One region of the Neorhizobium sp. R1-B genome, then DNA from elsewhere that is predicted to be linked to it. Evidence: riboswitches for the same ligand, from Rfam matches in the RefSeq annotation. Region 1 holds a riboswitch; each other region holds the start of a gene.

The links. Region 1 has a riboswitch for cobalamin ahead of EDE05_RS00165 (aromatic ring-hydroxylating dioxygenase subunit alpha). Riboswitches for the same ligand answer to the same signal wherever they lie in the genome.
Region 2: another riboswitch for cobalamin. It lies ahead of bluB (5,6-dimethylbenzimidazole synthase); the one in region 1 lies ahead of EDE05_RS00165 (aromatic ring-hydroxylating dioxygenase subunit alpha).
Region 3: another riboswitch for cobalamin. It lies ahead of EDE05_RS15820 (DUF1636 domain-containing protein); the one in region 1 lies ahead of EDE05_RS00165 (aromatic ring-hydroxylating dioxygenase subunit alpha).

Annotation. Positions count from the first base shown of each region.
Region 1 covers NZ_SOEM01000001.1:39,394-49,845, reverse strand. The annotation lists gene EDE05_RS00195 (DUF6101 family protein) at 1-461, opposite strand, end outside; gene EDE05_RS00190 (DUF1217 domain-containing protein) at 755-3,343, shown strand; gene EDE05_RS00185 (LysR family transcriptional regulator) at 3,340-3,744, opposite strand; gene EDE05_RS00180 (FAD-binding oxidoreductase) at 3,741-5,186, opposite strand; gene EDE05_RS00175 (L-threonylcarbamoyladenylate synthase) at 5,202-6,179, opposite strand; gene EDE05_RS00170 (DUF6656 family protein) at 6,214-6,810, opposite strand; cobalamin riboswitch at 6,979-7,194, shown strand; gene EDE05_RS00165 (aromatic ring-hydroxylating dioxygenase subunit alpha) at 7,291-8,535, shown strand; gene EDE05_RS00160 (BA14K family protein) at 8,653-9,075, shown strand; gene EDE05_RS00155 (BA14K family protein) at 9,271-9,777, shown strand; gene EDE05_RS00150 (transporter) at 9,801-10,452, opposite strand, start outside.
Region 2 covers NZ_SOEM01000034.1:3,035-13,486, reverse strand. The annotation lists gene dgcA (N-acetyl-D-Glu racemase DgcA) at 1-92, shown strand, start outside; gene EDE05_RS25275 (MFS transporter) at 62-1,246, opposite strand; gene EDE05_RS25270 (UDP-2,3-diacylglucosamine diphosphatase) at 1,351-2,166, opposite strand; gene EDE05_RS25265 (NADP-dependent malic enzyme) at 2,383-4,710, shown strand; gene EDE05_RS25260 (hypothetical protein) at 4,830-5,498, shown strand; gene bluB (5,6-dimethylbenzimidazole synthase) at 5,499-6,185, opposite strand; cobalamin riboswitch at 6,260-6,445, opposite strand; gene EDE05_RS25250 (TolB family protein) at 6,472-7,302, opposite strand; gene EDE05_RS25245 (NAD+ synthase) at 7,313-8,986, opposite strand; gene pncA (bifunctional nicotinamidase/pyrazinamidase) at 9,215-9,841, shown strand; gene EDE05_RS25235 (AzlC family ABC transporter permease) at 9,954-10,452, shown strand, end outside.
Region 3 covers NZ_SOEM01000010.1:155,161-165,612, reverse strand. The annotation lists gene cbiB (adenosylcobinamide-phosphate synthase CbiB) at 1-392, shown strand, start outside; gene EDE05_RS15840 (cobyric acid synthase) at 376-1,833, opposite strand; gene cobO (cob(I)yrinic acid a,c-diamide adenosyltransferase) at 1,838-2,452, opposite strand; gene EDE05_RS15830 (CbtA family protein) at 2,449-3,204, opposite strand; gene EDE05_RS15825 (CbtB-domain containing protein) at 3,218-3,394, opposite strand; cobalamin riboswitch at 3,431-3,624, opposite strand; cobalamin riboswitch at 3,683-3,885, shown strand; gene EDE05_RS15820 (DUF1636 domain-containing protein) at 3,992-4,393, shown strand; gene cobW (cobalamin biosynthesis protein CobW) at 4,390-5,427, shown strand; gene cobN (cobaltochelatase subunit CobN) at 5,443-8,733, shown strand; gene cobG (precorrin-3B synthase) at 8,730-10,043, shown strand; gene EDE05_RS15800 (precorrin-8X methylmutase) at 10,040-10,452, shown strand, end outside.

The DNA.
Region 1 (10,452 bases):
TGGCGGCGGCGCGGCTTGGCTCCTTCGGAGCGAATGTCGCCAAGGTGGGTTTCCAGCGGTCGGGCGACGCCGTCGGCCTCCACCATCAGCATGGGTATGCGGAAGGCATTCGCCCAGCTGCGCCAGTCTGCGGCGATGTCGCAGAGGTCGTGGGCGACCAGAAGCGGGATGCAAAGATCCGGGTCTTCATGGTGCAGTTCGAGCGTAACGGTCACTTCTCCATCACCGTGATCGATGGCTCTTGCGGCGACGCCTTTGAAAGCCCGAGCGGGAAGTGCGACGGACAGCGGCAGGCCGCTGGCCGGAAGTATTTTGCGGAGAACGGCACCGCGCTTGTCGATGGTAATGGTGACATCTCCTGATGCCTCGCGCAGCGCATAGGTAACCTGCTGCGGGAAACGAGACGGATCGAGCCTCAGTGTCGACCCTGCCCATACGGGCTTCAGAACTGTATTGTTCATCGATATGCTACCCTTGTTTTACCTGAGAGCCGTTGCCGGTTTCTCCACGGGACTTTTGTCCTCTGATAGCCAAAGCATAGGGCGGGCCTGTTCGAGACTGCTTAAAAATTGCGGTTAAAGAAGGTTTGCCTGACCTGATGGTTAGCGAAAACGAACCGCTTTGGGTTTCCGGAATGTGAATCGGCAAAACCTGTGCGGAGGCGGGACAAGAAACGGGTGGCGAGGGAAAAGCCCCGTGCAAGGCAAGTCGGGGATGATTGCACGAGCATCATTCCGACTTGCGGGGCCAGCCCATGGTATCGACCTATCTCACCTTCGATCTCGTCAATCGCGATATCCTGAAGAGCCTGAAGCAGATCTCCGGACAGACGACGGTCGCAAACGATACCAAGTATTACCAGGACAATATCGGCAAGGTGAAAACCGTCGATGAGTTCCTGGACAACTACCGGCTCTATTCCTATGCGATGACGGCCCACGGCCTTGACGAGATGATCTACGCCAAGGCTTTCATGAAGCAGGTGCTGGAAAGCGATCTCGGCGACGAGAACAGCTTCGCAAACCGCCTGACGGATGATCGTTACAAGAATTTCGCGGCATCCTTCAATTTCGCTTCGTCCGCGTCGGATACCGCCGTTGCCCAGTCGGGCGGCCAGATGGACGAGCTTTTCGAAACCTACGATCAGACGATCGCGGCTCAGGAAGAGCAGATCGAGGACGACACCCGCTACTTCAAGGTCATGCTGAGCGAGACGGGCAACATCAAGAACGTCGACGAATTTCTCCGCAACGAACGCCTGCGCAATTATCTCTTCACCGCCTATGGCATAGACGGAAGATACTACAACTACACAGCTATTCGAGGAGTTCTCGTCAGCGATCCGAACGATCCCGCGAGCTACTACAACACCGCCTATGGCGGTAATCTTGATCAATACAATGCGGCCAAGACGGAAGACACCGAGCTGACGGAACGGCTAAGCCTGAACGGGACGGTTCCCCAGCTGCAAAACTCCATAACGCTCGGTCAGGAAAAAAAGGCCGATCTGGAAAGTCAGATAGCTGCCAAGCAGGCGGAGCTCGATAACGGCGGCGATCCGGCGGTGCTACAGCCCGAAATAAATACCCTTCAGACGCAGTTGACCACCACCAACAACCTTCTGCAGGAGGATCAGAACAAGCTCACGACGCAGCAGACACGGCTCGATGAACTGAATGCGAGGCTCGTCCCTGTGGATCAGACGGCCCAGCGGCGTGCAGAGCTTGCTGAAATCATTAATGGTACCAAGGCCGACGCAGCCTATCTCGGTGTCATGAAGGCGTTGGCGGAAGATTTCAACTTCAATGCCGACGGCACTGTGCCGGTCGGGGGCGCCGTCACCGAGGACAAGCTTGAAGCGATCATAGCGGGTTTTTTCAACAAACAGACGCGGGTGACTCATGCCGAAGCCATGTTCAATCAGCAACTGTTCGAAGAGAAAATCGCGACCGCAACGAATGTCACCGACATCACGAGCGATCCGCGTCTTCTGAAATATATCAAAGTCGCATTCAACCTCGACAAGGCGACGGTCGTCAAGTCCACGATCGAGCAGATCCTCACGAGCGATCTGGATGATCCGAACAGCTACGCGAACAAGTTCGGAGCAAACAACCCGCAATATCTGGAGCTGGCCAATGCCTTCAACTTCAACACCGACGGCACGGTCGCAGCTGGAGATGCGCAGACGACGCTGCAGAGCAGCCGCACGCGCGACTACTACATGAGCCGTTGGGACGACAAGCAGGAAAGCGACTACGAGAAGGCGGTCAGGTTCTACAAACTGGATCTGGCGGCCGTCAAATCCCTCAATGACTTCCTGAGCAGCGATGCCCAGACGAGCTATGAATTCGCACTGACCGCAGTCGGCATAGACCCGTCGTCGGTCTCCAAGCTGACTGTGAAGAACGCGCTGAAGAGCGACCTGTCCGATCCCAACAGCTATATTTACAAGTTGAAGGACGAGCGGTTCCTGACGCTGGCAAGATTGTTCAACTTCAGCAAGGACGGCGAGGTCACGGCACCTGTTCTGGCCCAATCGAATTCAGCAATCACCAATGTGGCCAAGGATTACATCCTACGCCAGACCCGCTTCCTCGAGGGCGATGAGCTGGAGGCCAAGAAGAAGAAGGCCCAGGAGGAAGCCAAGTACTACACCGACACGATACAGCGCATCGACAGCCGCGATGAGCTGCTTGCCGACCGCAAGCTCCTCGATATCCTCCTCATCTCCAAGGGCATCGATCCTGCCACGATCACCAACGATGTCCTCAATAGGGCGTTCAATTCCGACCTCAGCGATCCGAACAGCTTCGTCAACAGCCAGCCCGACAAACGGTTGGCCCAGATCGTCGGCACTTTTAATTTCGACGCGAAGGGCGATGTCGATCGCAGCACGGCCGGACGCGCTCAAAACGGCGGCGAGGTCGCGGCAACCCAAAGCCTCTATGTGCGACAGCTTCTGGAGACCCAGCAGGGCGAGGAAAATGCCGGCGTCCGCCTGGCGCTCTATTTCCAGCGCATGGCCGACACCATCACCGATCCCTACGTGATCCTCGGCGACGAGGCGCTGATGGAGTTCTTCCGCATCACCTTCAGTCTTCCTTCGGAGATAGGCAACATGGAGGTCGATCAGCAGGCAAAGCTGATCGAAAAGAAGCTCGACCTGAAAGATCTGGCGGATCCGGAAAAACTGGAGAAGTTGGTCAAGCGCTTCACGATCATGTACGACATAGAGAACGATACATCGGCAACGGCATCGGCGGCGAGTATTCTCGGCGGCAGCTCAGGTGGAATCAGCGCAGACACGCTTTGGGCGCTATCCCAGATCAGGATGGGTTAATCCGAGTTCTCAGCGACGCTTTGCGCATCCACGTTTGTTCCCAGGGCTTCGAAATCCGGATCGGTATTGGCGGCCAACCAGTCGAGGTCCTTCTGGATGCTGTTCCGGCTTTCCTCTTCCATCCGTCGGTAGCGTGAAAGCAGTTCCTGTCCGAAGTCCGTAAGGCCGGCGCCGCCGCCGCTCTTGCCGCCGTGGCGGGTGAAGATCGAAGGCTCGCGAAACATTCGGTTGATCTCATCGCCAAGCAGCCAGGCGCGTCTGTAGGACATGCCGATCGCGGCTCCGGCGGCGCGGATCGATCCATGCGCGGCAATGAGCTCGAGTAGCTGCGCCTTGCCGGGCCCCAGCCGCACGCCGTTGTCGAGATCGATGCGGATCGTGATTTTCGGTTTCGGGCTCAAGGGATTGCCACCACCTTGTCGGGGTTCATGATGCCGGCCGGGTCGAAAGCTCTCTTGATCCGCCGCATCAGATCGAGTTCGATCGGGGAACGGATGTGAGCGAGCTCGTCCCTCTTCAACTGGCCGATACCGTGTTCGGCCGAAATCGATCCGCCCGCTGCCAGTACAATGCCGTGGACGATCTCGTTGATCTCGCGCCAGCGGCCGATGAAGGCAGCCTTGTCGGCACCCATGTTGGCACTGATCGGCTGCGAGATGTTGTAGTGGATATTGCCGTCGCCCAGATGGCCGAAGGCGCAGATGCGTGCGCCCGGAATAGCTGCCAGTACAGCCTTGCCCGCTTCTTCCATGAAGGCTGGAATTCTGGAAACGGGTACGGAAACGTCATGTTTGATAGAACCGCCCTCCGGCTTCTGTGCATCCGAGAGGCTTTCGCGCATATGCCAGAGCGCCTTCTGCTGGGCGACCGACGAGGCGATGACCGCATCACGGATGAGACCTGCCTCAAAACCCTGTTCCAGCAGCGATTGCACCATCGACTGCGCGGTTTCTGCCGAATCTGAGGTGGAGATGTCGATCAGCGCATACCACGGATGCGGTTCGGAGAGCGGATCGCGAACGCCTTCGATATGGCGGGTGGTGAACTCGACGCCGATGCGGGGCATCAGCTCGAAACCGGTCAATGCCGTGCCGCAGAGGTTGGAGGCCCGTTCGAAGAGCTTCAGCGCATCCTGCGGCGAATTGATGCCTGCAAGCGCGACCTGATGCCCGACCGGCTGAGGGAAAAGCTTCAACACGGCCCCGGTGATGATGCCGAGCGTGCCTTCAGCACCGATGAAGAGATCGCGCAGGTCATAGCCGGTATTGTCTTTCTTGAGACGCCTGAGGCCGTCCCATATTTCGCCGGTCGGCAGCACGACTTCGAGGCCGAGGCAGAGCTGGCGCATATTGCCATAGGCAAGCACCGCGGTGCCGCCGGCATTGGTGGAGAGATTGCCGCCGATGCGGCAGGATCCTTCCGAACCGAGAGACAGCGGGAACAAGCGGCCCACGGCTTCGGCGGCCCTTTGAACGTCGGCGAGGATCGCACCGCCATCCGCGACGAGGACGTTGGCAACCGGATCGACGTCCCGGATGCGGTTCATGCGCTCCAGCGAGACGATCAGATCGCTGCCGCCGCTGCGCGGCGTCTGGCCACCGACAAGCCCTGTATTGCCGGTCTGCGGCACGACCGGCGTGCCCGTCTCGCTCGCAAGCTTGAGGATTGCCGAAACCTCCTGCGTCGTCCCCGGCTTCAACAGCATCGGCGACGAACCGACATAGAGCCCCCGGCCTTCCACGAGATGCGGAGCGAGGTCCTTCTGGTCCCGCAGGACGTGGTTGTCGCCGACGATGGCCGCGAACCGGTCGAGAAGCTCTGGCTTTGGCCCGGAAATATCCATCGGCGTCTCCTCCTCCTAGTCCCGCGGTGCCGCTGCGCGGGCCAGCCGGTCGTTGATCGCTTCGCCAAGCCCGTGATCGGGTATCGGGGTGACAGCAATGCGTATCGCACCGGTTGCGTCGGCGCGCTTCAGATAGTCGAACAGATTTGCCGCCGCCTGCGCAAGATCGCCGGAGGGGCTAAGATCAAAGACTTCCTTTGCAAGCTCGATGCCTTTTATCGGGGCGGAACCCAGCCGGATCAAGGCTTCTCCGCTTTCCACATGCTCGGCATTCAGCCGCACTGCGGCTCCCGGAGCGTAGTGGGAGGCGAGCATGCCAGGCGCCTCGATGATCGCTGACGGGCCATCCGGCCGCATCACGGCAAGGCCGGTTGCCTTCTCGATCTCTTCGGCTGCAACTCCGCCGGGCCTCAAGAGGCGGATCATGCCGTCCTCGACCCGCACGATGGTCGACTCCACCCCGACGGGAGCTGCCCCGCCGTCGATGATCAGCTGCAACTTGTCGCCCAGATCTTCGGCCACGTGCTTCGCGCTGGTCGGGCTGACCTTCCCGGATGTATTGGCGCTGGGGGCTGCAAGCGGTTTTCCAAAGGCGCTGATGAGGTCGGCAGCAAAGCCTTTAGGAAGGCGGATGCCCACTGTGTCGAGCCCCGCCGTCGCCAGCGAATGAATGCCGCTCTGCGGCTTCAGTGGCAGGATCAAGGTCAGCGGCCCCGGCCAGAATGCAGCTGCGAGCTTTCGCGAGATGGGATCGAAAACGGCGTAGCGCTCCGCCATGGCGACATCGGCCATATGGCAGATAAGCGGGTTGAAGCGAGGCCGGCCCTTGGTTTCATAGATGCGCGCGATGGCGGCGGGATTGGTGGCATCCGCTGCGAGCCCATAGACCGTCTCTGTCGGGATCGCTACGGGAAAGCCGTCCGCCAGCACCGCGCAGGCGCGCGCTATGGCGTTCTCGTGGTCCGCGGTGATGTCGATGATCTCTGCCGTCATGTCCGCTCGTCAATAGCGCGGACAGCGACCTGCTTCAAAGCTTTTTGATGATCTCGCGAAGCGCATCGTTCGACGCGCCGAGCAGAAGCACGTTCTTGATGGCCTCCATCGGGTCGCTGGTCTGGAAAAGCAGCCCATTCTTGCGGATCGTCCGGCTGACCTGAAATGGTTGGCCTGGCTCACCTTCGATCGCGACGGCGAAATACATGCGCGAATAGGAGGTGTGGATGCGCTCGAAGAATCTCTCCTCTTCCCCGATTTCGGAAAAGAAGTTCGCGATATAGAAAGACCAGCTGACAGGCACGCGGCGTGCCAGAAGGGTCCGCGCGGCCGTCACGTGGCAATAACCGAGATGCGGGCTTCCTTCGAGCGTTCGATGGAAAACGATCTTTGGAAACTGAATGGAACGGTGAAAGGCGTTGATGCGCTCGTGGCTTTTTTCGCCGGCGGCTTCAAGCCGCTTGCCGGTTCGCTCGGCGACTTCCTCATGGCTGATATAGCGGCGTTCCTGCGGCAGCCAGATGGGTTTGTGGCGGACGATCCGTCCGGTTCTCAGAAATTCAGAATGAGCAGCGGATTTCGTTGCCGCCGGCACGGGAGGGCTTGGCGGGGGAGCTTCGAAATAGCGGATTTTTTCTTTGGCCTGCACTGGCTCCGCTCCGGTTGATGCCGGTATTTTAGAATTTAGCCGTTAATGACAGGTTTCCCTTATGCGAGGCTGGAAGGGCTTTTGGCGTCGTCGTCAATGCGGTTGTCGATGTCGCAATGTCGCCTATGCGACAGCCGGGGCGGATGCTTATATCCGCATCAAGCTCAAGGTGCCGCCTGGCTAGGGAGGGCGGAGAATTGGGAAGCCGGTCAAAGCCCGGCGCTGCCCCCGCAACGGTGGTGGAGTTTAAAGGTTTGGCTAGAGCCACTGGGAAAGAGCCGCAAGGGCCGCCCGGGAAGGCGCCGGACCAGCCCCGAAAGGGGCAACTCCTGAGCCCGGAAACCAGCCTTGGGGAAAAAAACGTTACCGATCGCGGCGGGCGTTCGGGGCAGGAAACTGGCAGGCCTGAGCCGGCCCGTTTTTCCATGTCCTTCCGCATGCCCGCAAGACAAGGAAGGCAAGATGGACATTCGCAACCAGGCGCTGCGACAGCTCAAGAACCGCCGCGAAGGCTTCAGTCTCGAACAGGCGTTTTATACTGATCCCAACTATTACAAGCTCGATCTCGAGATGATCTGGTATCGCGACTGGCTATTTGTTGGCCATGATTGCGAGCTGCCGAAGAACGGCAGCTATTTCACCCTTCAGATCGGCGATTATCCGGTTGTCGTGGTGCGCGGCCGCGATGGCCAGATTCGCGCCCTTCACAATACCTGCCGCCATCGCGGCAGCCGCGTCTGTACCAAGGAAAGCGGTTCGGCGGTACGGCTGGTCTGTCCCTATCATCAATGGACTTACGAACTCGACGGCTCGTTGTTGATCGGGCGCCATATGGGCAAGGAATTCGACAAAAGCCAGTTCGGAATGAAGAAGGTGCATTGCGAAAGCGTCGCCGGCTACATCTTTATCTGCCTGGCTCAGGAAGCGCCGGATTTCGCACCGGTCCGCGCCGCGATCGAGCCCTATATGGCGCCGCACCGCCTGTCGGAAGCTAAGGTTGCGCATCAGTCGACGATTATCGAGAAGGGCAATTGGAAGCTCGTCTGGGAAAACAACCGGGAATGTTATCATTGTGCCGGAAATCATCCGGAGCTCTGCCGCACCTTTCCGGAGGCGCCGACGGTCACGGGCGTTGCCGGCGCGATCGATGATCCTGTTATCATCGAGCACTGGCAGCGGTGCGAGGCGGCCAATCTGCCGAGCGAGTTCCGGATCTCACCCGACGGGCAGTTCCGTGTCGCCCGCATGCCGCTGATCGAGGGAGCGGAGAGCTACACCATGTCCGGCAGGAATGCCGTGCAGCGGAGGCTTTCCGACGACGTGAAAATCGACGGCATCGGCACCATGCTGCTCTTCCATTACCCGACCACCTGGAATCATATGCTGGGCGACCACGCGATTTCCTTCCGCGTCACGCCGCTCGGGCCGGAGGAGACCGCTGTTACCACCAAATGGCTGGTCCATAAGGACGCGGTCGAGGGCGTCGATTACAATCTCGAAGAGCTGACGCATGTCTGGAACATGACCAACGACCAGGACCGCCAGATCGTCGAGGAAAACGCCTTTGGCATTCGCTCTCCGGCCTACGAGCCGGGACCGTATTCGGCCGAGCACGAGGGCGGCGTCATGCAGTTCGTCGAATGGTATTCGAACTTCATGGTCAACCGTCTGCAGGGGGATCAGGCAAAACTTTCGATCGTCGCCTAGCTCAACGAGCGGCCGATCTCCTGTTCGTGATCGGCCGCATCGCATCCTTGCCGGGGATCCTAGGAACAAAGTCCTCGATCTGGCGTTGCTTTGCTCACCAACGACAGAGGAAACACCATGATGAGGTACCGTCTTCGCTTGACTGCATTGGCCGTTGCCCTTGCTTCCACGTTGACCAGCTTTGCCCCTGCCCAGGCACTCCAGATGCCTTCGGCACCCGCCTTTTCGGCGCATTCCGCCGTCACGGATGTCCAGTATCGCGACCGCCGCGACTGGCGCCGTGATCGTTACGGCTGGTACAGGGGACATCGCGGCTATCGTGAACGCCGGCCCGGATATCGTTACTACAACGGCTTCTGGTTCCCGCTTGCCGCCTTTGGCGCGGGCGCGATCATCGGTGGTGCTATAACGGCCGATCGGGGCGGTTATAACAGCCGTCATTATGCCTGGTGCGAAAGCCGTTATCGCACCTACCGTGCATCGGACAACACTTACGTTGCCAGTGCCGGTGTGCGTCGGATCTGCCGCTCACCTTACTGACCCGGTAGCATCAAGTTATCGGTCGCGACCTGGTCTCGGGCATGACGCCCGAGACCAGGTTTTTCATGCCTGAAACGTTAATCGCCTATTCAGGATCAATTTCCTAAAGGAGTGTCGAATATCCGGTCTGTCCGATATGGAAATCATCGGCTGCGGCTAAGAATTCGATGCACCGACTAAGGAATGGGGCTCAATATGACGTTCAAGAAGATGGCGCTTGCGGGAATCTCCGCCGTGGTACTCATAGTGTCGCTGACGCCGGCCCATGCCATGCCCCTTCCGGCCGGGCCGACGGTGGCAAATTCTGCCGTCACCGAGGTCCAATACTGGGAGCGCGATCGGTGGGAACGTCGCGAGTGGCGCCGTGATGCCTATCGGGATGGATATCGCGACGGCTATTACAACGGCCACCGTGGCTACCGGGAACGCCGACACGGCCATCGTTATTATAACGGTTACTGGTTCCCCTTGGCCGCTTTTGGCGCAGGCGCCATCATCGGCGGGGCGATTGCCGCTCAGCCGCGTTATGTAGAACCCGCGCCGCGATATGTCGAACCTGGTCCGGCCTATGTCGAGCGCGGCGACATCAATCCTCGCCATTACGAATGGTGCGCCGACCGCTACCGGTCCTATGACAGTTATTCCAACACGTTCCAGCCGAACTACGGCCCCCGCCGGACCTGCTTGTCGCCCTACTACTGATAGGCAGCTTTCTCTGCGGGCGATCAGAGAATGCCTGCCCGTCTCAACAGCCACCAGGCGGCGAAAACTGAGACGCCCATCAAGCTGAATGCGTAGACCGTACCGTCGCTTCCTTCTGCAAAAGGAAGCGACGAGGTGTTCATTCCGAAGAAGCCGGTGACCAGCGATGGCGGCAACAGGAATGCCGTCATCAGTGACAGGATGTAGAGGTGCCTGTTCGTTTCCGACGACAGCTTCGAGTCGATTTCCTCATGCAGCAGCCGCGCACGCTCCTGCAGGGCATAAACGTCGTGATCCACGGCCTCGAGCCGCGAGATGAGCCGTGAGGCCGCATCGTCGAAACCCGGCGGCATCTCGTCGTCATCGACAGCCGCTGCTCGTCGCATCAGCGTCAGCACGGTCCTCAGATGGCGATGCAGCCTAACGACCGTCCGCCGCACCGGTGCCAGTCTGCGGCGCTCGTCGCGTGGCGCATTGTCGTAGACGAAGTCCTCGATCAGGTTCAGCTCTTCCGTCAGCTCCATCACCAGGCTGATCATCGTCCGTTGGAACTCGGCGAGGAGCGTCTCGAACACGTCGATAGGCTTCTGGTAACGCGACGCGTTCTTCTCGATCGCCGCCCGCACCCGGTCCACCGATCGCAGCGGTTGGAGACGCGTGGTGATGATCACTTTG
Region 2 (10,452 bases), on a different contig from region 1:
ACGGGCCATTGCTGCTTGCAAGGGACAGGCCGACCGGCCTTCGCTACGAGGGTTCGCTGGTTTATCCGCCAGACCCTGACCTCTGGGGTTGAATGCGAGCCGCAAATGCGATCGTTGCCAGCCCGATCAAGGCGAGAAGCGACATCGCGAGGTAACTCGTCACCCCGAATTGCCGGTAAAGAAAACCGGACAATATGGTCGAAATTGCCAGAAACACGCCGTTGTAGAAGACATACGCGCCCTGCACCGTGGATTCCTGATGCTCCTGCACTGACTCTACCAGGCGTTGTTGAAGTCCCAGATGCACGAAAGCGAACGAAAACGCATGCAGGCCCTGTAGCGCCATGTAGCCCCAGAACCCCAGCGAGAATGGAAACAGGCTCCAGCGCAGGATCGCCGCCGCGCAGCCGATCCGCAACAGCGTCCAAGGCGATACGGACTTCGCGAGCCTGCCGGCCGTCAAAAATACGACGATTTCGAAAATGATCGCGGCGCTCCACAATATTCCGATGGATCCGCTCGAGAAGCCGATCTGCTGCCAGTGGATCGTGCCGAAGGTATAGAACATTCCATGGCTAGCCTGAGCAATCGACGCTCCGATCATCAACACATGCAAGTCGACACGACGGATCGAGCTGGGATTAAAACCGGCATTGGCGGGTCGAATCACGGCTTGACCGAGCCTCGGAACGGCAAACGCAACCAAGACTGTTAGCACAAATCCGACCGCCACTGCGGGCGGGATCGTCTGAAAACCCCAGTAACCCTGAAGCTCTCCGACGATAAGCGCGACAGCCATGAAGCCGACTGAGCCCCAGACGCGCATGGCGCCGTACTGGAATCCCCAACGCCGGACACCTGTGACTGCGACGGATTCGACGATCGGCGCATAAGGCGCAAAGAAAGCCGCCTGGAGGCTGACGATCAACAGCACAGGCCAAAAGGTGTCCGTAAAAAACATGGCCAGCGCCGTCGACAACGACAACGCGCCGGACCAAACAAGCATCAGCGTCCGCTCCCCCAGCCGGTCGGCAAAAACGCCGGCCACCGGCGCGGCGAACACCCGCAAGAGAAGTTGCGCGGCCAGCACAATCCCGATTTCGAATTCGGAAAAGGCAAGTCCGTCGAGCCAAACCGGCAGATAAGGCAAAATGACGCCGTTCACTCCCAGTGGTGCGCCATAGGCGAGTGCGCAGCGCAATTGGAAGAACCGGGGCGCGGCGGGCGCCGTCTGTGTAGGAATCACGATTTCACGGGTAGGTTGCTGAAACTTGCCGCTTACCTAACACAGAGCCCTGCCTATGCCTATGGCAAGAAATGGCCCTAGGCAGAGCTGACACGTATCGCAGTTCAGGCAGCCCGCATGTCCTCGACGACCTGCGGCGCCGCCAGTGCCTTGATCTCGGCGGCAGCGGTATCCCGCTGCCAGGAAATCATTTCGAGCCTGCCATCCTGATGTTCGACAATTGCCGTGCAGCTTTCCACCCAGTCGCCGGTATTGACATAATGGATGCCGTCGATGTCCTCCATCACTGCATGGTGAATATGGCCGCAGATCACGCCTTCCACGTTATGGCGGCGCGCCTCTTCGGCCACGACGCGCTGAAACTCGCCAATGAAGTTGACAGCATGTTTGACCTGCAGCTTTGCCCAGGCGGAGAAAGACCAGTAAGGCATGCCGAGGCGTCTGCGGATAGCAGCCAGGCCGAGGTTGATGACGATGGCCGCGTCGTAGGCCCAGTCGCCGAGATAGGCGAGCAGGCGCGCGTTGCGAACGACGACATCGAACTCGTCGCCATGCAAGATGAGGTATTTCCTGCCGTCAGCCATCTCGTGAATTGCTCGCTCGGCCACCTCTATTCCGCCGAAATGCGTGCCGGGAAACGACCGCAGGAATTCGTCGTGATTGCCGGGAATATAGACTATGCGTGTTCCCTTGCGCGCCTTGCGCAGAAGTTTCTGAACAACGTCGTTACACCCCTGCGGCCAATACCAGTTCCGTTTCAGCCGCCAGCCGTCGATGATGTCACCCACGAGAAAAATGGTATCGGCTTCATGATAACGCAGGAAGTCCAGCAGGAAGTCAGTTCGGGCGGCCTTGGAGCCGAGATGCACGTCCGAAATAAAGAGCGTTCTGAAATGCCTTGTTTCCACTTGCCCGGTCACGAAGTCGTCCTTTCGTCGCCGCTTCTTTGTTTTTCAAAACCAGACTCGTGTTTCAGGATGATGACAGGCTCCGGGAAAACCCCGATCAGCGGCGCTCCGATATCGCTCCATTTCCGCTATCACCGCAAATTAGCTGCTGTCGCACCCGGCCGATTGATGTAAGGAGGGTCTCTCCTTACCATCAGCCCATGCAGAAAAAACAAGCCAGGAGGAACCATGAACGCGCAGGATAAACCGAAATCGCCGGCCGTGCCGGCCACGGGCGATCTCGACGAGCAGGCGCTGTTCTTCCACCGCTATCCCCGCCCCGGCAAGCTCGAAATCCAGGCGACCAAACCGCTCGGAAACCAGCGCGACCTGGCACTTGCCTATTCGCCGGGTGTCGCCGCTCCCTGCCTTGCGATCCGCGACAATCCCGATGCGGCTGCCGATTTTACAGCCCGCTCCAATCTTGTCGCGGTGATTTCCAACGGCACGGCCGTGCTCGGCCTCGGCGATATCGGCCCGCTGGCATCGAAGCCGGTCATGGAGGGCAAAGCCGTCCTCTTCAAGAAATTCGCCGGCATCGATGTCTTTGACATCGAAATCGAAGCCCGCGGTATCGAGACGATGGTTTCTACCATCTCGGCGCTGGAGCCGACCTTCGGCGGGATCAACCTGGAAGACATCAAGTCTCCCGAATGTTTCGAGGTCGAGCGCCGGCTGCGCGAAAAGATGAACATCCCGGTGTTTCACGACGATCAGCATGGCACAGCGATCATCGTGGCAGCCGCGATCCTGAACGGGCTGGAACTCGCCGGCAAGAATATCGGCGACGTGAAGATCGTCACGTCCGGCGCCGGTGCGGCGGCGCTTGCCTGTCTGCATCTTCTCGTTTCGCTCGGAGCGAAGAAGGAAAATATCTGGGTTCATGACATCGAAGGCCTGGTCTACGACGGCCGCAACACGCTCATGGACGAGTGGAAGGAAATCTACGCCCAGAAATCCGATAAGCGTGTTTTGGCCGACAGCATCCACGATGCCGACGTCTTCCTCGGATTGTCTGCAGCCGGAGTGCTCAAACCAGAACTGCTTGCGCGCATGGCGCCGAAGCCGCTCATCATGGCGCTCGCCAACCCGACACCGGAAATCATGCCGGAACTCGCCCGCTCCGCCCGTCCGGATGCCATGATCTGCACCGGTCGTTCGGATTTTCCGAATCAGGTGAACAACGTCCTTTGCTTCCCCTATATCTTCCGCGGCGCGCTGGATTGCGGCGCCCGGACGATCAATGAGGAAATGAAGATGGCGGCGGTCAAGGCGATCGCGGCACTTGCCCGCGAGGAGGTTTCCGACGTTGCCGCTCGCGCCTATTCCGGCGAAACGCCCGTCTTCGGCGCCGACTACCTCATCCCCTCACCCTTCGATCCCCGGCTTATCCTGCGCATCGCACCGGCCGTCGCAAAAGCCGCAGCGGAAACCGGCGTAGCCTCCCGCCCGATCCAGGACTTCGACGCCTATCTCGATCAGCTCAACCGCTTCGTCTGGCGCTCTGGCTTTGTCATGAAGCCGATTTTCGCCGCCGCCAAGACCGCCGAGAAAAAGCGCGTAATCTTTGCGGAGGGCGAAGATGAACGCGTGCTTCGCGCCGCGCAGGTATTGTTGGAGGAAAAGACCGCCACGCCCATCCTCATCGGCCGCCCGTCGGTCATCGAGGCGCGCCTTCAGCGCTTTGGCATTCGTATTCGGCCTGAGGTCGATTTCGCAGTCGTCAATCCGGAAGACGATCCTCGATACCGCGAATATGTCGATGATTATTTCGCTCTGGTAGGGCGCAGGGGCATCAACCCGGAGACTGCGCGCACCATCGTGCGCACCAACAACACAGTAATCGGGGCGCTTGCCGTCAAGCGCGGCGAGGCTGACGCGCTGATTTGCGGCGTGGAAGGCGGTTATGATCGGCATCTGCGCGACGTCGAGCAGATTATCGGAAAAAGGGAGGGCGTCTGCGCCTTCTCGGGCCTGAGCCTCTTGATCTCTCAACGGGGCGCGATTTTCTTCACGGATACATTCGTGAACTACAATCCTTCCGCACAGGAAATCGCCGAAATCACCATTCTCGCCTCCCAGGAAGTCCAGCGGTTCGGCATCGTCCCCAAAGCGGCGCTGATCTGCCATTCGAATTTCGGTTCTCGGGATTCCGAAAGCGCACAAAAGATGCGCGCCGCCCTCAGCCTTGTACGCAAACGGACTCCTCAACTGGAAGTCGACGGTGAGATGCAGGGCGGCTCCGCGCTTTCGGAAGACCTGCGCAAGCGCGCCATGCCAGACAGCTCGCTGACCGGAGAGGCCAATCTTCTGATCTTCCCGAACCTGGACGCGGCCAATATCTCGTTGGGGATCGTTCGAAATCTCACCGATGCACTTCATGTCGGACCGATTTTGTTGGGTACGGCGCTGCCTGCACATATCCTCTCGCCCTCGGTAACGTCGCGCGGCGTGGTAAACATGGCAGCGCTGGCTGTTGTGGAGGCCTCACAACCGGATTTCGCTCTGCAGTCCTAGGCCTGTGAACCGCATAATCCGTACTGGCTCCGCAGATTGCGAGAGCGTGCTTATGATATTGTCAACTGGCCTGCCTCATGATGCGGTTACCGATTCTAGAGATCGCCGGACATCGACTGATGCGCATTCGCAACCTGCTGATCGCCCCAATTCTGCTTGCACCCGACATGGCTTCCGCGCGGGATATAGGCACCTGCGCGGCGCTTTACCGGCAACTCAACAATGCTCCGCAAATCATCGGCAACACCGCCGAGATGCGGCGCTATTCGCAACATCTCAGCGAGATCAACGGCGACATTCGTCGGCATCGAATCGAGATGCGCCGCAGCGGCTGCGGCGGCAGCATCGTCGTCTTCGGTGGCAGCGCTAATGGCGGCGCCTGCGACGAGATGCGCGATGCGCTTGGCGCGATGGAGCGTGAGCGCGACGCGTTGACGGCGGATCGGGAGAATGCACGCCAGCTCTGGCGCTCGTCGGATGAACGCAATGCCATTCTTGCGTCGATCCGATCGAACGGCTGCCTCCCTTCCGATGTCGAAGAGGAGCGGAAAGAGCGGCTGAAGGTTCAGGGGATCGAATTGCCGAAACCGGAGCCCTATTCAGGAGTGACCGACCTGCGGACAAAAGATCCGAAGGAAACGAAAGCGGCAAACCTGCCGCCGCCTCCGCCGTTGGAGCGCACCTACGATCCGAACAAGAAGGTTCGCATAGTGGGCCCCCAGTTTCTGCCGGATACAAGCATTGATCTTGCCAATCCGAAGTCTACCGGCCCACAACCCCAGCAGTGATCAAGCTCGGCCCCATTTGTCGTTGAATACCAGGTCCTCGAGCAAGAGCCGCTGGCGCCAGCCCTTTACCGCCAGCTCCGGTTCTCGATAAAGGCGGTCGACGTAGCCGACGCAAAGCCAGGCAACGATTTGAATTCCCTCGGGGATACCAAGCAGTGTCCGCAGGTCCGCCTCGTGGAAAATGCTGACCCAGCCCACTCCGACACCTTCGGCCCGTGCCGCCAGCCAAAGGTTTTGCACCGCGCAGACGGACGAGAATACGTCCATGCGCGGATCATGAGTGCGACCGATGACAACGGGGCCTGCCCGCTCGGGATCGCAGGTGACGCAAATGCTGAGCGGCGCCTTGCGGATGCCCTCCAGCTTCAGGTTTTGGTAGACCTCGCGTCGTTCTTGCGGAAACATCTCCGCCGCTTCCTCATTGGCCCGCGAGAAGGCCTGCCAGGCGGCTTCACGGACCTTCGGGTCACGCACCAGGATAAAATTCCACGGCTGCATGAAACCGACCGACGGCGCAGCATGCGCCGCCCCAAGCAGCCGCCCAACGAGATCGTCCGGAAGCGGCTCGGGTAAAAACTGATCGCGCACGTCACGGCGCGTCTCTATGGCCCGGTAGACCGCAGCACGGTCACGTTCCGGGAATTCTTCTGCAGGCATCAAGGCATCGGCAAAAAGATCAGGTCGCATCGTTAATCCCCAACAATGCTGACACCCCGCGTAATAAAGCAGGGCACCAAAAAAACCTTGCCGCCGTCCACGCGGGTCGGTCTATCTCGACAGGCCGGTCTTCTGACTTGGCTTCATCCGCTCGCCGCAGCCTTCCCGGAAATCCCAGTGGCATCTACTTTGCGGCAAGCGTCCGCCTCACAGCGTTGGGCACGTTCCGGTCTCGCACCGGATTCCCGATTCTCCTGCCAGCGGCAGGCACCTGACGTCGCGGTTATGCATGAGCGGCCTCACGCATTCAAGCCCCTCATGCGACAGGGAAGTAGCGCACATAGGCGAACTCGTTTCCATCCGGCGACCAGTTGGGCGAATTCATTGTGCCTTGCCCGCCAAACAACTCGAACAAGGTCTCCACATGACCGCCATCCATGTCCATCAGCCGCACGCGGACGTTTTGGTCGCGCGGATGATCGAATACCGTCGCGTCGTAGGAGATGAAAACGATCTTGTCTCCTTTTGGTGACGGATGAGGAAACCAGTCGCCGTAATTGCTGTCGGTGATACGTTCCGCTGCGCCTCCCGACGCAGGTACGCGCCAGATCTGCATGATGCCGGTACGGCTGGAGTTGAAATAGATCCATTCGCCGTCGGGAGAATAGTCGGGCCCGTCGTTCCGCCCCTCTCCGAAAGTCAATCGTGTCTCTTCGCCGCCTTCCCTATCGATCGTATAGATATCGAAGAGATCGTCGCGGATACCGCAATAGGCGAATTTTCCACCATCCGGTGACCAGCCATGCCAGTAGGAGGGCAGTTTCTCCGTCACCAGCCGGGGATCACCACCCTCCGCCGGTAGCACATAGATTGCCGACTTGCCGAATTCTACCTTGTCGGAAATGGCGATCAGCGAGCCGTCCGGCGAAATGCCATGATCGTTGTTGCACTCACGCGCAAAGCCGGTATCGACTGGAACGGGAGCGCTGTCACCCAGCGGTGACAGCCGGTAGATCAGCCCGTCGCTGTTGAGCATCAGATAGTCACCACGCGGCGACCAGTTCGGCGCTTCGAACAGAGCTTCAGTCTGCCAGACAACCCGGTATTGCCGGGTGCGAATATTGTAGATCTCGACAGAACTCCGCAGCGCCATGCCCTCACCGGTCCCGGAATCGGTTGGTGATCGGATAGCGCCGATCTCGACCGAAGTTCTTTTTGGTGATCTTTACACCGGGTGCGGATTGCCTCCGCTTGTATTCGGCAAGATAAAGCAGGTGCTCAATTCGGTGGACGGTCGCCAGATCGTGACCCCGGGCTACAATCTCTTCCGTTCCCATTTCCAGCTCGACCAGGCATTCGAGGATATCGTCGAGTACCGGATAGGGCGGCAGCGAATCCTGGTCGGTCTGGTTGGGACGCAATTCCGCAGACGGCGCCTTGGCAAGGATGTTCTTCGGGATGACCTCGCCGCCGGATCCCAACGCGCCAGGCGGCAGATGCTCGTTGCGCCATGCGGACAACCCGTAGACCTGCATCTTGTAAAGATCCTTGATCGGATTGAAGCCGCCGTTCATGTCGCCATAAAGCGTCGCATAACCCACCGACATTTCCGATTTGTTGCCGGTCGTCACCACCATGGAACCGAACTTGTTGGAGATCGCCATCAGGATCGTCCCGCGCGCACGGCTCTGCAGATTCTCCTCCGTGATGCCCTCGTCCGTTCCCTCGAATAATTCCGACAATGCCGATGAAAATCCGTCGACCGGCTCGGCAATCGCCACGATGTCGTAGCGGCAGCCAAGAGCCTTGGCACAATCGGCCGCATCCTTGAGCGACTCTTCTGACGTGTAGCGATAGGGCAGCATCACCGTGCGCACCCGTTCCTCTCCCAGGGCATCCACGGCAATGGCCGCGCAGAGCGCCGAGTCGATACCGCCTGAAAGCCCGAGAACCACCGATTTGAAGCCGTTCTTGTTGACATAGTCGCGGAAGCCCAGCAGGCACGCGCGGTAATCCGCTTCCTCCTTTTCGGGAATACGCGCCATCGGGCCGCGCGTACAACGCCAGCTGTCGTTGGCCTTCTTCCATTCGGTCACGGTGATTGCCGGTTCAAACTGGCTCATCTGGAAGGCGAGTGTCTTGTCGGCGTTGAAAGCAAAACTTGCGCCGTCGAAGACAAGCTCGTCCTGTCCCCCGACCTGGTTGGCGAACAGCAGCGGCAGACCGCTTTCGATCACCTGACGCAGGGCGACCTGATGGCGGACATCCACTTTGCCCCGATAGTAAGGGGAACCGTTCGGCACGAGCAGGATATCCGCTCCGCTTTCCGCCAGCGTCTCGCAGACGCCCATGTCGTTCCAGATCTCCTCGCATATCGGAATGCCGATCCTGACGCCCCGGAAGTTGTAAGGCCCCGAGATCGATCCTTCCGTGAAAACGCGTTTCTCATCGAACTCGCCATAGTTCGGCAGATCGACCTTGTCCCGTATCGCAACGATCTTGCCACCGTCCAGCAAGGCAACCGAGTTGTGCCGGCCCGCCTCCCCCTGTCGCGGAAAGCCGATGACGACGCCGGGACCACCATCGGCAGTATCGGCCGCCAGCTGTTCGACAGCCCTCTGGCAGGCAGCCAGGAAAGCCGGTTTGAGGACGAGATCTTCTGGCGGGTATCCGGAGATAAAGAGCTCTGTGAAGAGAACAAGGTCTGCCTCTTCGCCGGCGGCGTCCCTGCGCGCTTCCCGCGCAAGGGCCAGGTTGCCGGCTATATCGCCGACAGTTGGGTTGAGCTGAGCGACGGCGATACGGAGTGTCTGGCTGATATCCTGTGTCATGCCTCACGATTTAGCGCCCGCCGATGACGCCGGCAACATCGCTCGGGGGAATTTTTTGCGATGTTTCAAGCGGATGAGCGGACACCAGAGTAATCGCTGCAGGCATTCCAGAGGCAGAACCCAAAGGGTACCTTTGGATCTGCCTAGAAAGGCGCTTTGCATTGGCCGGCTTGATCGTTGGCGCCGTGATGGGCATTTTGTTGGAAGCAAGATTCGGAGGAAGTCGCAATGAAGGCCCTGCTGCTGATCGACATCCAGAACGGCTTCTGCCCTGGTGGCAACCTGCCCGTGCCGCACGGAGACGACGTGGTGCCAATCGCCAATCGGCTGATCGAGGACGGTGGATACGACGTTATTGTCGCGTCTCAGGACTGGCACCCGAAAAATCACGGGAGCTTCGCTTCACAGCATCCAGGTAAAAAGCCTTTCGAGATGGGAAAGCTTTCCGGCAAGCTGCAGGTGATGTGGCCCGATCACTGCGTGCAGGAAACACCCGACGCCGAATTCCATCCGGACCTCAACATCGCAGCCGTGGACTATATTCAGCAGAAGGGCGAAAACCCCGCTGTCGACAGCTATTCCGCCTTCCGCGACAACGATCAGGCGGCATTGACGGGCCTCGCGGGATATCTGAAGGCGCAGCAGGTGACGGAACTCGATATCTGCGGCCTCGCCACCGACTATTGCGTCAGATATTCGGTGCTCGATGCGGTCGAGATGCTGCCGGATGTAAAGGTGCGGTTCATAGAAGACGCCAGCCGCGGGATCGATCCGGAAGGAGTCGTGGCTGCGATAGCCGAGATGAAAGCCAACGGCGTCGACATCATCTCGAGCAAGGACGTGCTAGCTGATTGATCGGCGGGAACGGCTGCAGCCAATGACAGTTCAGCGAAATCGATCGTCCCATCAGCCATATTCAATTGCGTTGAATTCGGCACGGCCCTAAAGCGTCCCAAAGGACTTTTTCATGAAGCGCGAAGACATCATCGATGGCCTGAAGGGCGGAGCTATCATTGCGATTTCCTCCGCGCCCTTTGCGATCCTGTTCGGTGCCGTGGCTGTCGACAATGGCTTGTCGGTGCTCGATGCGGCCATCATGAGCGCCACCGTCTACGCGGGGGCAAGCCAGTTGGTCGGCATCGAACTCTTCGGCCACCATGGCGCCCCTTGGCTGATCGTGCTTTCGGTCTTCGCGGTTAACTTCAGGCATATCCTTTATTCGGCAGCGCTGACGCGCTTCATCACCCACTTCTCACCGGTCCAGAAATTCTTCGCCTTTTTCCTGCTGACGGACCCACAATTTGCCGAGTCGGTGAAGCGCGGTGAGGACGGCCGGGGTGTCAGCTTTGAATGGTATCTCGGTTTCGGGCTTTCGATCTACTTTCCCTGGCTGTTCTTCAGCACCGTCGGAGCCTGGTTCGGAAGCATGATGGGCGACCCGCGGACATTGGCGATCGACGTCCTGC
Region 3 (10,452 bases), on a different contig from region 1:
ACGAGGCGTTCGGCTGGGCCGCGGCGCGCTTCGACGACGTGATCAACCTGCCCGCTTCGCGCCTGAGTGCGCTGCTTTTCGTCGTTGCCGCATTCTTCATCCCCAATGCTTCGCCGAAAGACGCGATGAAGGCTATCTTTCGGGACGCCCGGCATCACCGGTCCCCGAATGCCGGCTGGCCTGAGGCGGCGATGGCCGGCGCGCTTGGGATAGCGCTCGCAGGGCCGCGGAGTTATGGCGGCCAGATGATCGAGGCGTGTTTCATGGGCGCCGGCGGACGTACGGAACTTACCCATGAGGACATCGTTCGCGCGTTGAAACTGGCCCGGGTCGCGGACGGTTTGCTGATCAGCCTTTTCGGCGTCCTGGCGTGGATCATCTGGCAAGTCTGAGCAATCCGTCAAGATCGAGATGCTTTTCCATATGGGCAGCAAGGCGGTCGAGCACTTCGTCCACACCTGCTTCGTAGTTCAGCCCGGACGCCCCGCCACCCAGCCGCTCAAGCCAGGCAGAGCGCTGCCGGTCATCGGCAAACAGGCCATGCAGATAGGTGCCGCAGATTCGTCCGTCGCGAGACAGCGCCCCGTCGGCCTTGCCGCCGACGACCGAAAACGGCTGCGCACAATCCGGCCCGGTCGTCCGGCCCACGTGCATTTCATAGCCGACTAATGATACTCCGTCGAAACTGCTGCCGGAAACTGCTTCCAGCCGCTTGTCGCCGGTCAGCACTGTTTCGATATCGAGCAAACCAAGTCCATCAACCGCCCCCGGTGGACCTTCTATACCCTCGGGATCAGAAATCCGGCTGCCTAACATCTGATAACCACCGCAGAGACCCAGCACACGTCCGCCGCGTCTCACATGCGCGGCGATATCGATATCGAAACCAGCCGCCTTTAGCGCCTCCAGATCGGATATCGTTGCCTTGGAGCCGACCAGCAGCACGAGATCGCAATCCACCGGAATGACCTCGCCGGGCCGGACGCGGACGATTTCCACATCCGGTTCGGCGTCCAGCGGATCGAGATCGTCGAAGTTCGATATGTGAGGCAGGATCGGCACGGCGATGCGGATCTTCGCCCCCGCCTTCCGGGTATAGGAGCCGGCGAGACCGAGCGCGTCCTCCGCCGGCAGGCGGACTGCATCGGCAAAGTGCGGCAGAAGGCCAATCGACCTCCAGTGTGTCAGTTCCGCAATCATCCGCATGCCGTCGGCAAACAGCGTTGGATCGCCCCGAAAGCGATTGACGATAAAGCCGCGGATCATCGCCGCATCTTCAGGTTCGAGCACAAGCTTCGTACCGGCCAAGCTGGCGATCACGCCGCCGCGGTCGATATCGCCGATCAGCACCACCGGCACGTCGGCTGCCCGGGCAAAGCCCATATTGGCAATATCGTTCTGGCGCAGATTGATTTCCGAGGCGCTGCCGGCGCCCTCGACCAGCACGAGATCCGCCTGATTTCGGAGACGCTCGAAACTTTCCAGCACGCGCGGCATCAGCTTCGGCTTCAGATCCTGGTATTCGGCCGCCTTGGCATTGCCCTCGACCCTGCCTTGCACCACCACTTGCGCGCCAACTTCGCTCTGCGGCTTCAGCAAGACAGGATTCATGTGGACGCTGAGCGGCGCCTTGGCGGCACGGGCCTGCAATGCCTGCGCCCGGCCGATTTCACCACCGTCGGCCGTTACCGCCGCATTGTTCGACATGTTCTGCGGTTTGAACGGCAGAACCTTCAGACCTCGGAGCGTGAAGGCGCGGGCAAGGCCCGCCACGACCAACGACTTGCCGACGTCCGAACCCGTTCCCTGAAACATCAGTGATCGAGCAACCATGCGCCTAGAACTCGATGCCGGCCTGAGCCTTTACGCCCGCCTTGAAATGATGCTTCACCAGCGTCATCTCGGTCACCATGTCGGCTACCTCGATCAATGCTGGTTTGGCATTTCGGCCGGTGACGACGACATGCAGGTCCGGCCGTCGCGACTGCAGCTCCGTAATGACCTTGTCGAGATCGAGGTAATCATAGCGCAGCGCGATATTGAGTTCGTCCAGGATAATCAAGCCGATCGTCTCGTCAGCCATGAGCTCGAGCGCCTTTTCCCAAGCCTTTTCGGCGGCGGCGATATCGCGTTTCAGGTCCTGCGTCTCCCAGGTAAAGCCTTCGCCCATCGTGTGCCAGACAACGCGATCACCGAAGACCGCCAGCGCCGGCTGCTCGCCCGTCGACCAAGCGCCCTTGATGAACTGCACCACGCCGACTCGGCGGTTGTTGCCGAGCATGCGCAGCGCCAGCCCGAAAGCGGCGGTGGACTTGCCTTTACCCGGGCCGGTGTGAACGATGAGAAGGCCCTTTTCCAGGGTCTTCTCCGCGACTTCCTTGTCCTGAACCGCCTTGCGGTTCGCCATCTTGGCGCGATGGCGCTCGGCTATGCTTTCGTCGACCTGTTTCACCGTGAAGCGAGCTTTGCCGCAGATGCGGCAGAAGCCTCCTCGCCTGCGTGAAAACGCTCGCGAAGCATGCCGCAAGCTGCCCCAAGCAGGGCCCAGAACACCAGATTCGTGGCATAAACCGCGTTGACGAAGCGAGCGTGTAATTCGACCGGCACGACCGTCTCGTGAGACGGCGGCAGCGGCGCGCCGATCAGGTGGGGAGCAATCAGCAGACCGATCGCCAGGGCAGCAAAAATCGCCGAGCGCGTGTAAGCCAGGAGACCAAGCGCAGCCGCAGTGCAGACGGCGGTGGATATCCACCAGATTTGTCGAGGCCCAAGTTCCGCAGCGGGCATGCCCGGCAATTCCGGCGGCAGGCCGAGACCGGGTGCGAGACTGACGGCGAGGAAGCCGGCAATGCCGAACATCAGGCCGCCGCGCCAACCCCTGAAGCCGCCAAGAGCCTCTGAAGCCGCGACCAGAACGAGCCCGAAACCAATTGCCGACAATGCATTGGCAGCGGCGGTATAAATGAAGCGTTCGAGGCCATCGGCTGGAGCCCAGGCCGCTTCGTCATGGTGGTGGTCGGCAGGACTAGCTGCTCCCGCTGCCGGAACATCGTGGCTATGGCCTGCCCCACCGCCGGCATTTTCAAATACCTCGGCCTGCAGGATCAGCGGCACGGTGGAAAGGCTCTGCATGATCGTGAGCAGCAATCCGGACAATAGCCCGGCGATCACCGCCGTGAAGACGATGTTACGAAACAATGACATGGAAAGTTTTCCCTCAGTGACAGGGGAAAGCGAAGGAATGGCGCGAATCGTGGGCGGCATTGTGAACGACTTCCATGTGGGAGAAGCCGACGAAACCGACGATGAACAAGCCAAGCAGGGCCGTCATGCTAAGCGGAATAATCTTCGAAGCAGAAACGCTCGTTGCCATCGAAGCGGAATTCGTAACCATCGTATCGTCCTTTCGCCCTCCACCCGAGGGCCGTTCCATTTCGTCTTCAGCCTCGGCAGGTCTCCTGGCTCGCGGATCGAACGCCTAACGCCCGCCTTCCCGGATTTTCCAGTGGCTTCATGGACGAAGACTTTCCGCTTACAGTTGCGGGGGCAGCCGCGGGTTTGACGACAATCCGTCACACCGCATTCCCTCAAACCCTTTCGGGCACCATAGGCTTGGCCACTATAGACGAATTCGCCAGCCTCGCAATCGCCTTTGCGACGCATTGACATGGTGTCGCGACCGGGCGTAGTTGAAAGGAACGGTCCTTTTCTGGCAACGGGAGGGGCTAAGAGAGAATGCGGTGCGAGCTTTATGCTCAATGCCGCGGCTGCCCCCGCAACTGTAGGCGGCGAGCCATTGCCACCGAGCCACTGGATAATCCGGGAAGGCAGGCAAATGGCGGCGACCCGCGAGCCAGGAGACCTGCCGTTGGATTTGTAAGCTTCGCCGGGCGGGGTGCTCCGGAGGAAGCCGTGTCATTCATGGCAGACGAGCTTTGCTTTTCTGCTCCGCACCCCGATTGTTTGAACCCGGCGGTAACGCGGCTGAATGATGAGTGACGAGCGAAAAGACGATCCCGACGACATCGGCGTGACAATCTTCGTCTGCACGAACTGCCGTGACGAAGCAGATCCGGATATCCGGCCGGGCCTGAAAATGATCGCTGCGCTGAAGGAAGCTAGCGCCGGCAAGCCGCTGGCAGTCAAGCCGGTGACCTGCCTTGCCAATTGCGAAAAAAGCCCGAGTGCCGCCTTCAACCATCGGTCCGGCTGGTCCTATGTCTTCGGTCATCTGACGTTGGAGAACGTCGACGATATCGTCGCCGGCGCAATGATGCTCGCAGAAGACGAGCGTGGCTTCCTTCCCCTTCGTGGCCGTCCCGCCTGCCTGCGCGGCAAGGGCATGACGGCCCGCATCCCACCCTTTCATCATCACGAGGACATGCCTTCATGAGCGTCAATTTCGACCGCATTCCGTGCACCGTCGTTACCGGATTCCTCGGCGCCGGCAAGACCACGTTGATCCGTAACCTGATCGAAAAGCTGGATGGCAAGCGGCTGGCGATCATCGTCAACGAATTCGGCGATGTCGGCATCGACGGAGAGGTGCTGAAGGGCTGCGGTATTGAGACCTGCCCGGAAGACAATATCATCGAGCTTGCCAACGGCTGCATCTGCTGCACGGTGGCAGACGACTTCGTGCCGGCGATCGACCAGATTCTTTCCCGCGAGCCGCGCGTCGATCATATCCTCATCGAAACCTCCGGCCTCGCTCTGCCGAAGCCCCTCGTCCAGGCCTTCCAGTGGCCGGACGTCAAAGCTCGGGTGACCGTGGATGGGGTGATTGCAGTGGTGGACGGCCTCGCACTCGCCGAAGGCCGGGTGGCCGACGATCACGAAGCGCTCGAGGCTCAGCGCCAGGCGGATGGCTCGATCGACCACGACGATCCGGTCGAGGAGGTCTTCGAAGACCAGGTGGCCTGCGCCGACATGATCGTGCTGACCAAGACGGACCTTTTGGACTCGGTCGGGCTTGCCGCAGCAAGGGACCGCGTCTCTGCGCATCTGCCGCGGGCCGTAAAGATCGTAACCGCGGCTAATGGCGCGATCGACCCGGCCGTGCTGATCGGCCTCGGCCTTGCCGTGGAGGACGACATTGAAAACCGCAAGACCCATCACGACGACGAGCTTGATCACGACCACGATGATTTCGACAGTTTCGTCGTCGATCTGCCGGCCATTTCCGATGCCGACGGACTTGCGGCGCGCATCTCCGCGACGGCGGAAGCGGAAAACGTTCTGCGCATAAAAGGCTTCGTGGAAGTCGCGGATAAGCCGATGCGCCTGCAGGTCCAGGCGGTAGGATCGCGCGTGAACCACTATTTCGATCGCGCTTGGGCACCCGGCGAAACGCGACAGAGCCGCCTCGTGGTGATCGGTGAAAAGGGAATCGACCGCGAAGCGATCGAAAGAATGCTGGCCGCATAGAGGCTGAAGAAAAGGATGCATATCCTCGCCACCACATCGTCGTCGCTCGACGACCTGATCGAACCGGTCGACCTTAACCAGTCGCCGGCCGATGTGGTGGTGCTGTCCTTTTCCGGGAGCGACCTGAACGGTATTGCTGCGGCTTGGCACCCAGATCAGCCGAGCTTGCGGCTGGCCAATCTTTCCGATCTTCGGCACCCGATGTCCGTCGATCTATGGATAGAGAGGACGGCGGCGCATGCCCGTCTCATTCTCGTGCGCATCCTCGGCGGCTATGACCGTTGGGCCTATGGGGTGGAAGAGCTTTCCCGGCTTGCGCGACGCGATAAGATCGCGCTGGCGTTGCTGCCGGGCGAATGCAGCATCCGCGACGACCGATTGGCCGCTGCCTCGACGGTTTCAGAAGAGACGCTTGCCGGCATCCTCGCCTGTTTTCGCGAGGGTGGGCGGGAGAACATGCGGCTTCTGGCGCGACGGTTGGCTGCGCTTGCAACCGGCGACACCGAGGCGCTGACGCAAGCGGCACCCGTGCCGAAGGCTGGATTTTACAAACCGGGGCAAGGCATCGTCGAGGCGACTGAATTGTTGACGAGCGCCGCGACGGGCTCGCCGCGCCTGCCGATCCTGTTCTACCGCTCCATGCTGCTCGCCAACGATGCGGCACCGATCGATGCACTGTTCGAAGCGCTGGCTGCACGCGGTTTCGCGCCGGTTCCGATCTTCGTCAGCGGTTTGAAGGATGCAGATGCGGTGGCTTTTGTGGAACAGGCAATAGCGGAACAAGAGCCGGCCGCGATCATCGCAACCACAGCCTTCGCCAGCAGCGCCGACGAGCAGGGCGAGACGCTGTTTGACCGTGCCGGCGTTCCAGTCTTCCAGGTCGTGATCGCCACGACCCGGCGGGAGGGCTGGGCGGAAGGCCGGCGCGGCCTGAACCCGGCGGACCTCGCGATGCATGTCGTCTTGCCTGAACTGGACGGCCGCATCCTCGCCGGGGCAATCTCCTTCAAGGCCGGCGACAATTCCGCAAATCTTGTGAACCAGCCGGAACCGGATCGGGTCGAACAGGTGGCCGATCGCATTTCCGCCTTTCTGCGCCTGAAAATGACGGCCCGGACGGAACGCAAGATCGTCATCCTGCTGCCGGACTACCCGAGCGCGCCGGGGCGAACGGGGTATGCCGTCGGCCTCGACGTGCCGCAAAGCGTGCTGTCGATGCTGCACCAGCTCTCCCTAGCCGGCTACTATGTCTCGAGCATTCCGGAGACGGCACGGGACCTGCTGAACCGGCTGGTCGGGAAATCCGGCGCCTATCGGCTTACCGCCTACCGCTCGCCAACCGCCTCCGAAGCCGCCTGGGGTTTGCCTGAAACGGATGAGGATGTGGAAGACGGGGCCTACCGCTTCCGCGCCGCGCATTTCGGCAACATCACCGTGGCACTCGCGCCGGACCGCGGGCGCAATAAAGATCGCCGCGCCGATTATCACGACCCCGAGCTTCCGCCTCGCCACGCGTTGATCGCCTTCGGCCAGTGGATGCGGGACGAGATCGGCGCTCACGCGGTCGTCCATGTCGGCGCGCATGGCACACTTGAATGGCTGCCCGGCAAAACGGTGGCATTGTCGAAAGATTGTTTTCCCGAACTTGTGACCGGCAGCCTGCCGATCATCTATCCTTTCATCGTTTCCAATCCTGGCGAGGCGGCAGTGGCCAAACGGCGGATTTCCGCGGTCACCGTCGGTCATCTGCCCCCGGTGCTGACCGGCGCCGGGCTTTCCGACGAGCAGAAGAAGCTCGAACTGCTCGTCGACGAATATGCGCAGGCGGACGGTTTGGACCGGCGGCGTCGCGACCGGCTGGCAAAGCTGATCGTCGAGACCGCCCGCGAGACGGGATTGGCTTCGGAGGCTGGCGTTTCCCGCGACGACGATCCCGACACTGCCCTTACCCGGATCGATGCTTTTCTTTGCGATCTCAAGGATTTTGCGATCAAGGATGGACAGCACGTGTTCGGGCAGGTCGCACCTGGCGATGACGATCTGTTGCGGATACGGAGCGCCGCGGCCGAACGCCAGGCCTTGCTCGATGCGCTGGACGGAACACACATCCGCCCCGGCCCATCCGGCGCCCCGGCGCGCGGCCGCCTTGATGTGATGCCGACCGGGCGCAACCTTTTCGCCAGCGATCCCCGCACGCTACCCACACCGACCGCCTTCGAGCTTGGCAAACGCGCCGCCGAAGAAATCCTGAGACGCTATCTTCAGGATCATGGCGATTGGCCGAAAAGCCTCGTCTTCGATCTCTGGGGCAGCGCATCGCTCAGAAGCGGCGGCGAGGAAGTGGCACAGGTGCTCGCCCTGATGGGCGCAAAGCCGGTGCAGGACACAGCGACCGGCCGCGTAACCGGCATCGAAGTTTTGCCGCCGGCGATACTCGGTCGCCCGCGCATCGACGTGACGCTCAGGATTTCCGGGCTCTTTCGTGACATGTTCCCGGCGCTGATCGCTTTGCTCGACGCCGCCATGCGGGCAATCGCCGCACGTGAAGAAGCGCCCGGCGACAATCCGCTCGCCGAAGAGGCCCGGAAACTTGGCCGGGTGCCGCCGCGCATATTCGGTTCGGCGCCCGGCACTTATGGTTCCGGCATCGAGGAAAAGCTTGCCGACGGCGCCTGGGCTGAACGCGAGGAGCTTGGACGCATCTATCTCGATGCCACCAGCCACGCTTTCGGCGGCGCCGAAGGTGATGCATTTCAGATGCCTGGAAAGTTTGCCGAACAATTGGGATCGGCGGACCTCCTCGTTCACACCGGCGACGATCCTGGCCGCGACCTGCTTGACGGTTCCGCCGATGTCGCCTTCATCGGCGGCTTCTCCGCGGCGGTCGCCGCGCTCGGCGGCAAGGCGGACATTATAGCCCTCGACACGACGGACCCGCAGAAGCCGAAAGCCCGTTCGATTTCCGAAGCCGTGACCCGCGTGGTCCGTGCCCGCGCCGTCAACCCGCGGTTCATCGCCGGCCAGATGCGGCACGGCCCCCGGGGCGCGGCCGAATTGGTGGAGACTGTGGACCGGCTGATTGGTTTTGCGGAAACGACCCATGCCATCCCGCAGTCGCTGATAGAAGCAACTTATGACGCCTATATCGGGGATAAAAAGGTTCGTGATTTCCTGATCAGCCAAAACCCGGAGGGCTTGCGCCACATGGGCGAGCGGTTTCGCTCTGCGCTTCGCCGGGGCCTTTGGCATCCGCGCCGCAACGCCGTGGACGCGGAGCTCGAAATGCTCGCAAGGGAGGTGGCATGACAGCTCCCTCGCTCCACCCCACGACTTTGCACATGCGGCGCGGTGCCTGCCCTGCGCTTTCCGCGCCGATGATGACCGGCGACGGTTTGCTGGCCCGTGTAGCGCTGACCGATGCGATATCGCCTCTGCAACTGGTCGATCTCTGCCGGCTTGCCCGCATTCATGGCAACGGCATTCTGGATATTTCCGCCCGCGGTAACTTGCAAATCCGGGGGCTGAGTGAGGCATCCGCACCTTTGCTCGACGCAGACGTGCGGGCCTTGAACCTGCCGCTGCGCGAGGGACTGGCGGTGGAGACTCCGCCTCTTGCCGGCCTGGACGACACCGAGATCGCCGATCCGCGCCCGATTGCGGATGCTATTCGGCTAGGTGCACGCGATATCGCAGGACTGGCGCCCAAAATGTCGGTCGTTGTGGATGGGCACGGCCAGCTGCGGCTTTCCCATCTTCTGGCCGATATCCGCCTGGTGGCGGTGAAGATGGGCGATGATATCAGCTGGAAGCTCCTCCTCGGTGGTTCGGAAGCATCCGCTGGCGTCTTGGCCACGCTCGACGAAGCCGAGGCTGTTTCAGCGGCGCTCGATCTGCTTGGAAAACTTGCTTCCATGGGGAACGGAGCCAGAGGGCGAGATTTGGCGGCGAACCTCCTGCGGGACAACGGCGAGCTCCCGACCACCTCTCCATTCGACCTGTTTGTGCTGGCCGACAGCCTCCATGCTGTGGGGATCGGACCTGCCTTTGCCCAATCGAAAGCCGAGGATGTCATTGCGCTTTGTGTAGAAGCCGAGCGGCTCGGGGTCCGATTCCTGAAGCCGGCTCTGGATCATTCCCTGCTGTTTTTCGGCCAGCGCCCGGCATGCGAAGCCCTCGCAGTATTCGCTGCCGAAAACGGCTTCATCACGTCGGCGGCCGATCCGCGCGCTCACATAGCCGCCTGCCCCGGCAGTCCCGCCTGCCGGTCGGCTAGTATCGCCACTCGCGATGTGGCTGAAGAAACGGCACGTGGCTGCTCCGACCTGCTGGATGGATCATTCAAGCTGCACATCTCGGGTTGCCCGAAAGGCTGCGCCCACCCGGAACCGGCGGCGCTTGCCCTTTGCGGCACCTTTGCAGGCCTTTCATTGATCGCCCAAGGCAAAGCAACCGATTTGCCCGTTGCCGACATCACAATTGCCGATACCAAAGCCACGCTTCGCCGCCTTGCCGATCTCGTCAGATCGGAAAAGCGTGCCGGGGAAAATTCCGCCGCTTGCCTAGCCCGGCTCGGGGCCGATCGGCTCGCCGCAGCTGCCATATCAGGACGACCATGAACAGTTACGATTACATCCGCGAAGGCGACGCCATCTATGAAAAGTCCTTTGCGATCATCCGCGAAGAGGCCGACCTTTCGTCGTTTTCCCCCGATCAGGCAGAGATTGCGGTGCGCATGATCCACGCCTGCGGGCTGGTGGAGGCGGCCGGTCATTTCCGCTTTTCAAAGGACTTCGTCACCCGGGCGCGTGGGGCGCTGCACGCGGGCAAGCCGATTTACTGTGATGCGGAAATGGTGGCGCACGGCATCACCCGAGCCCGTCTGCCCGCGCATAATGAGGTGATCTGCACGCTCCGCGACAGCCGGACGATCGAGCTGGCGAAAACGATCAGCAATACCCGGTCTGCCGCGGCCCTCGATTTATGGGACGAGATGGATGGCGCATTGGTGGCGATCGGCAATGCGCC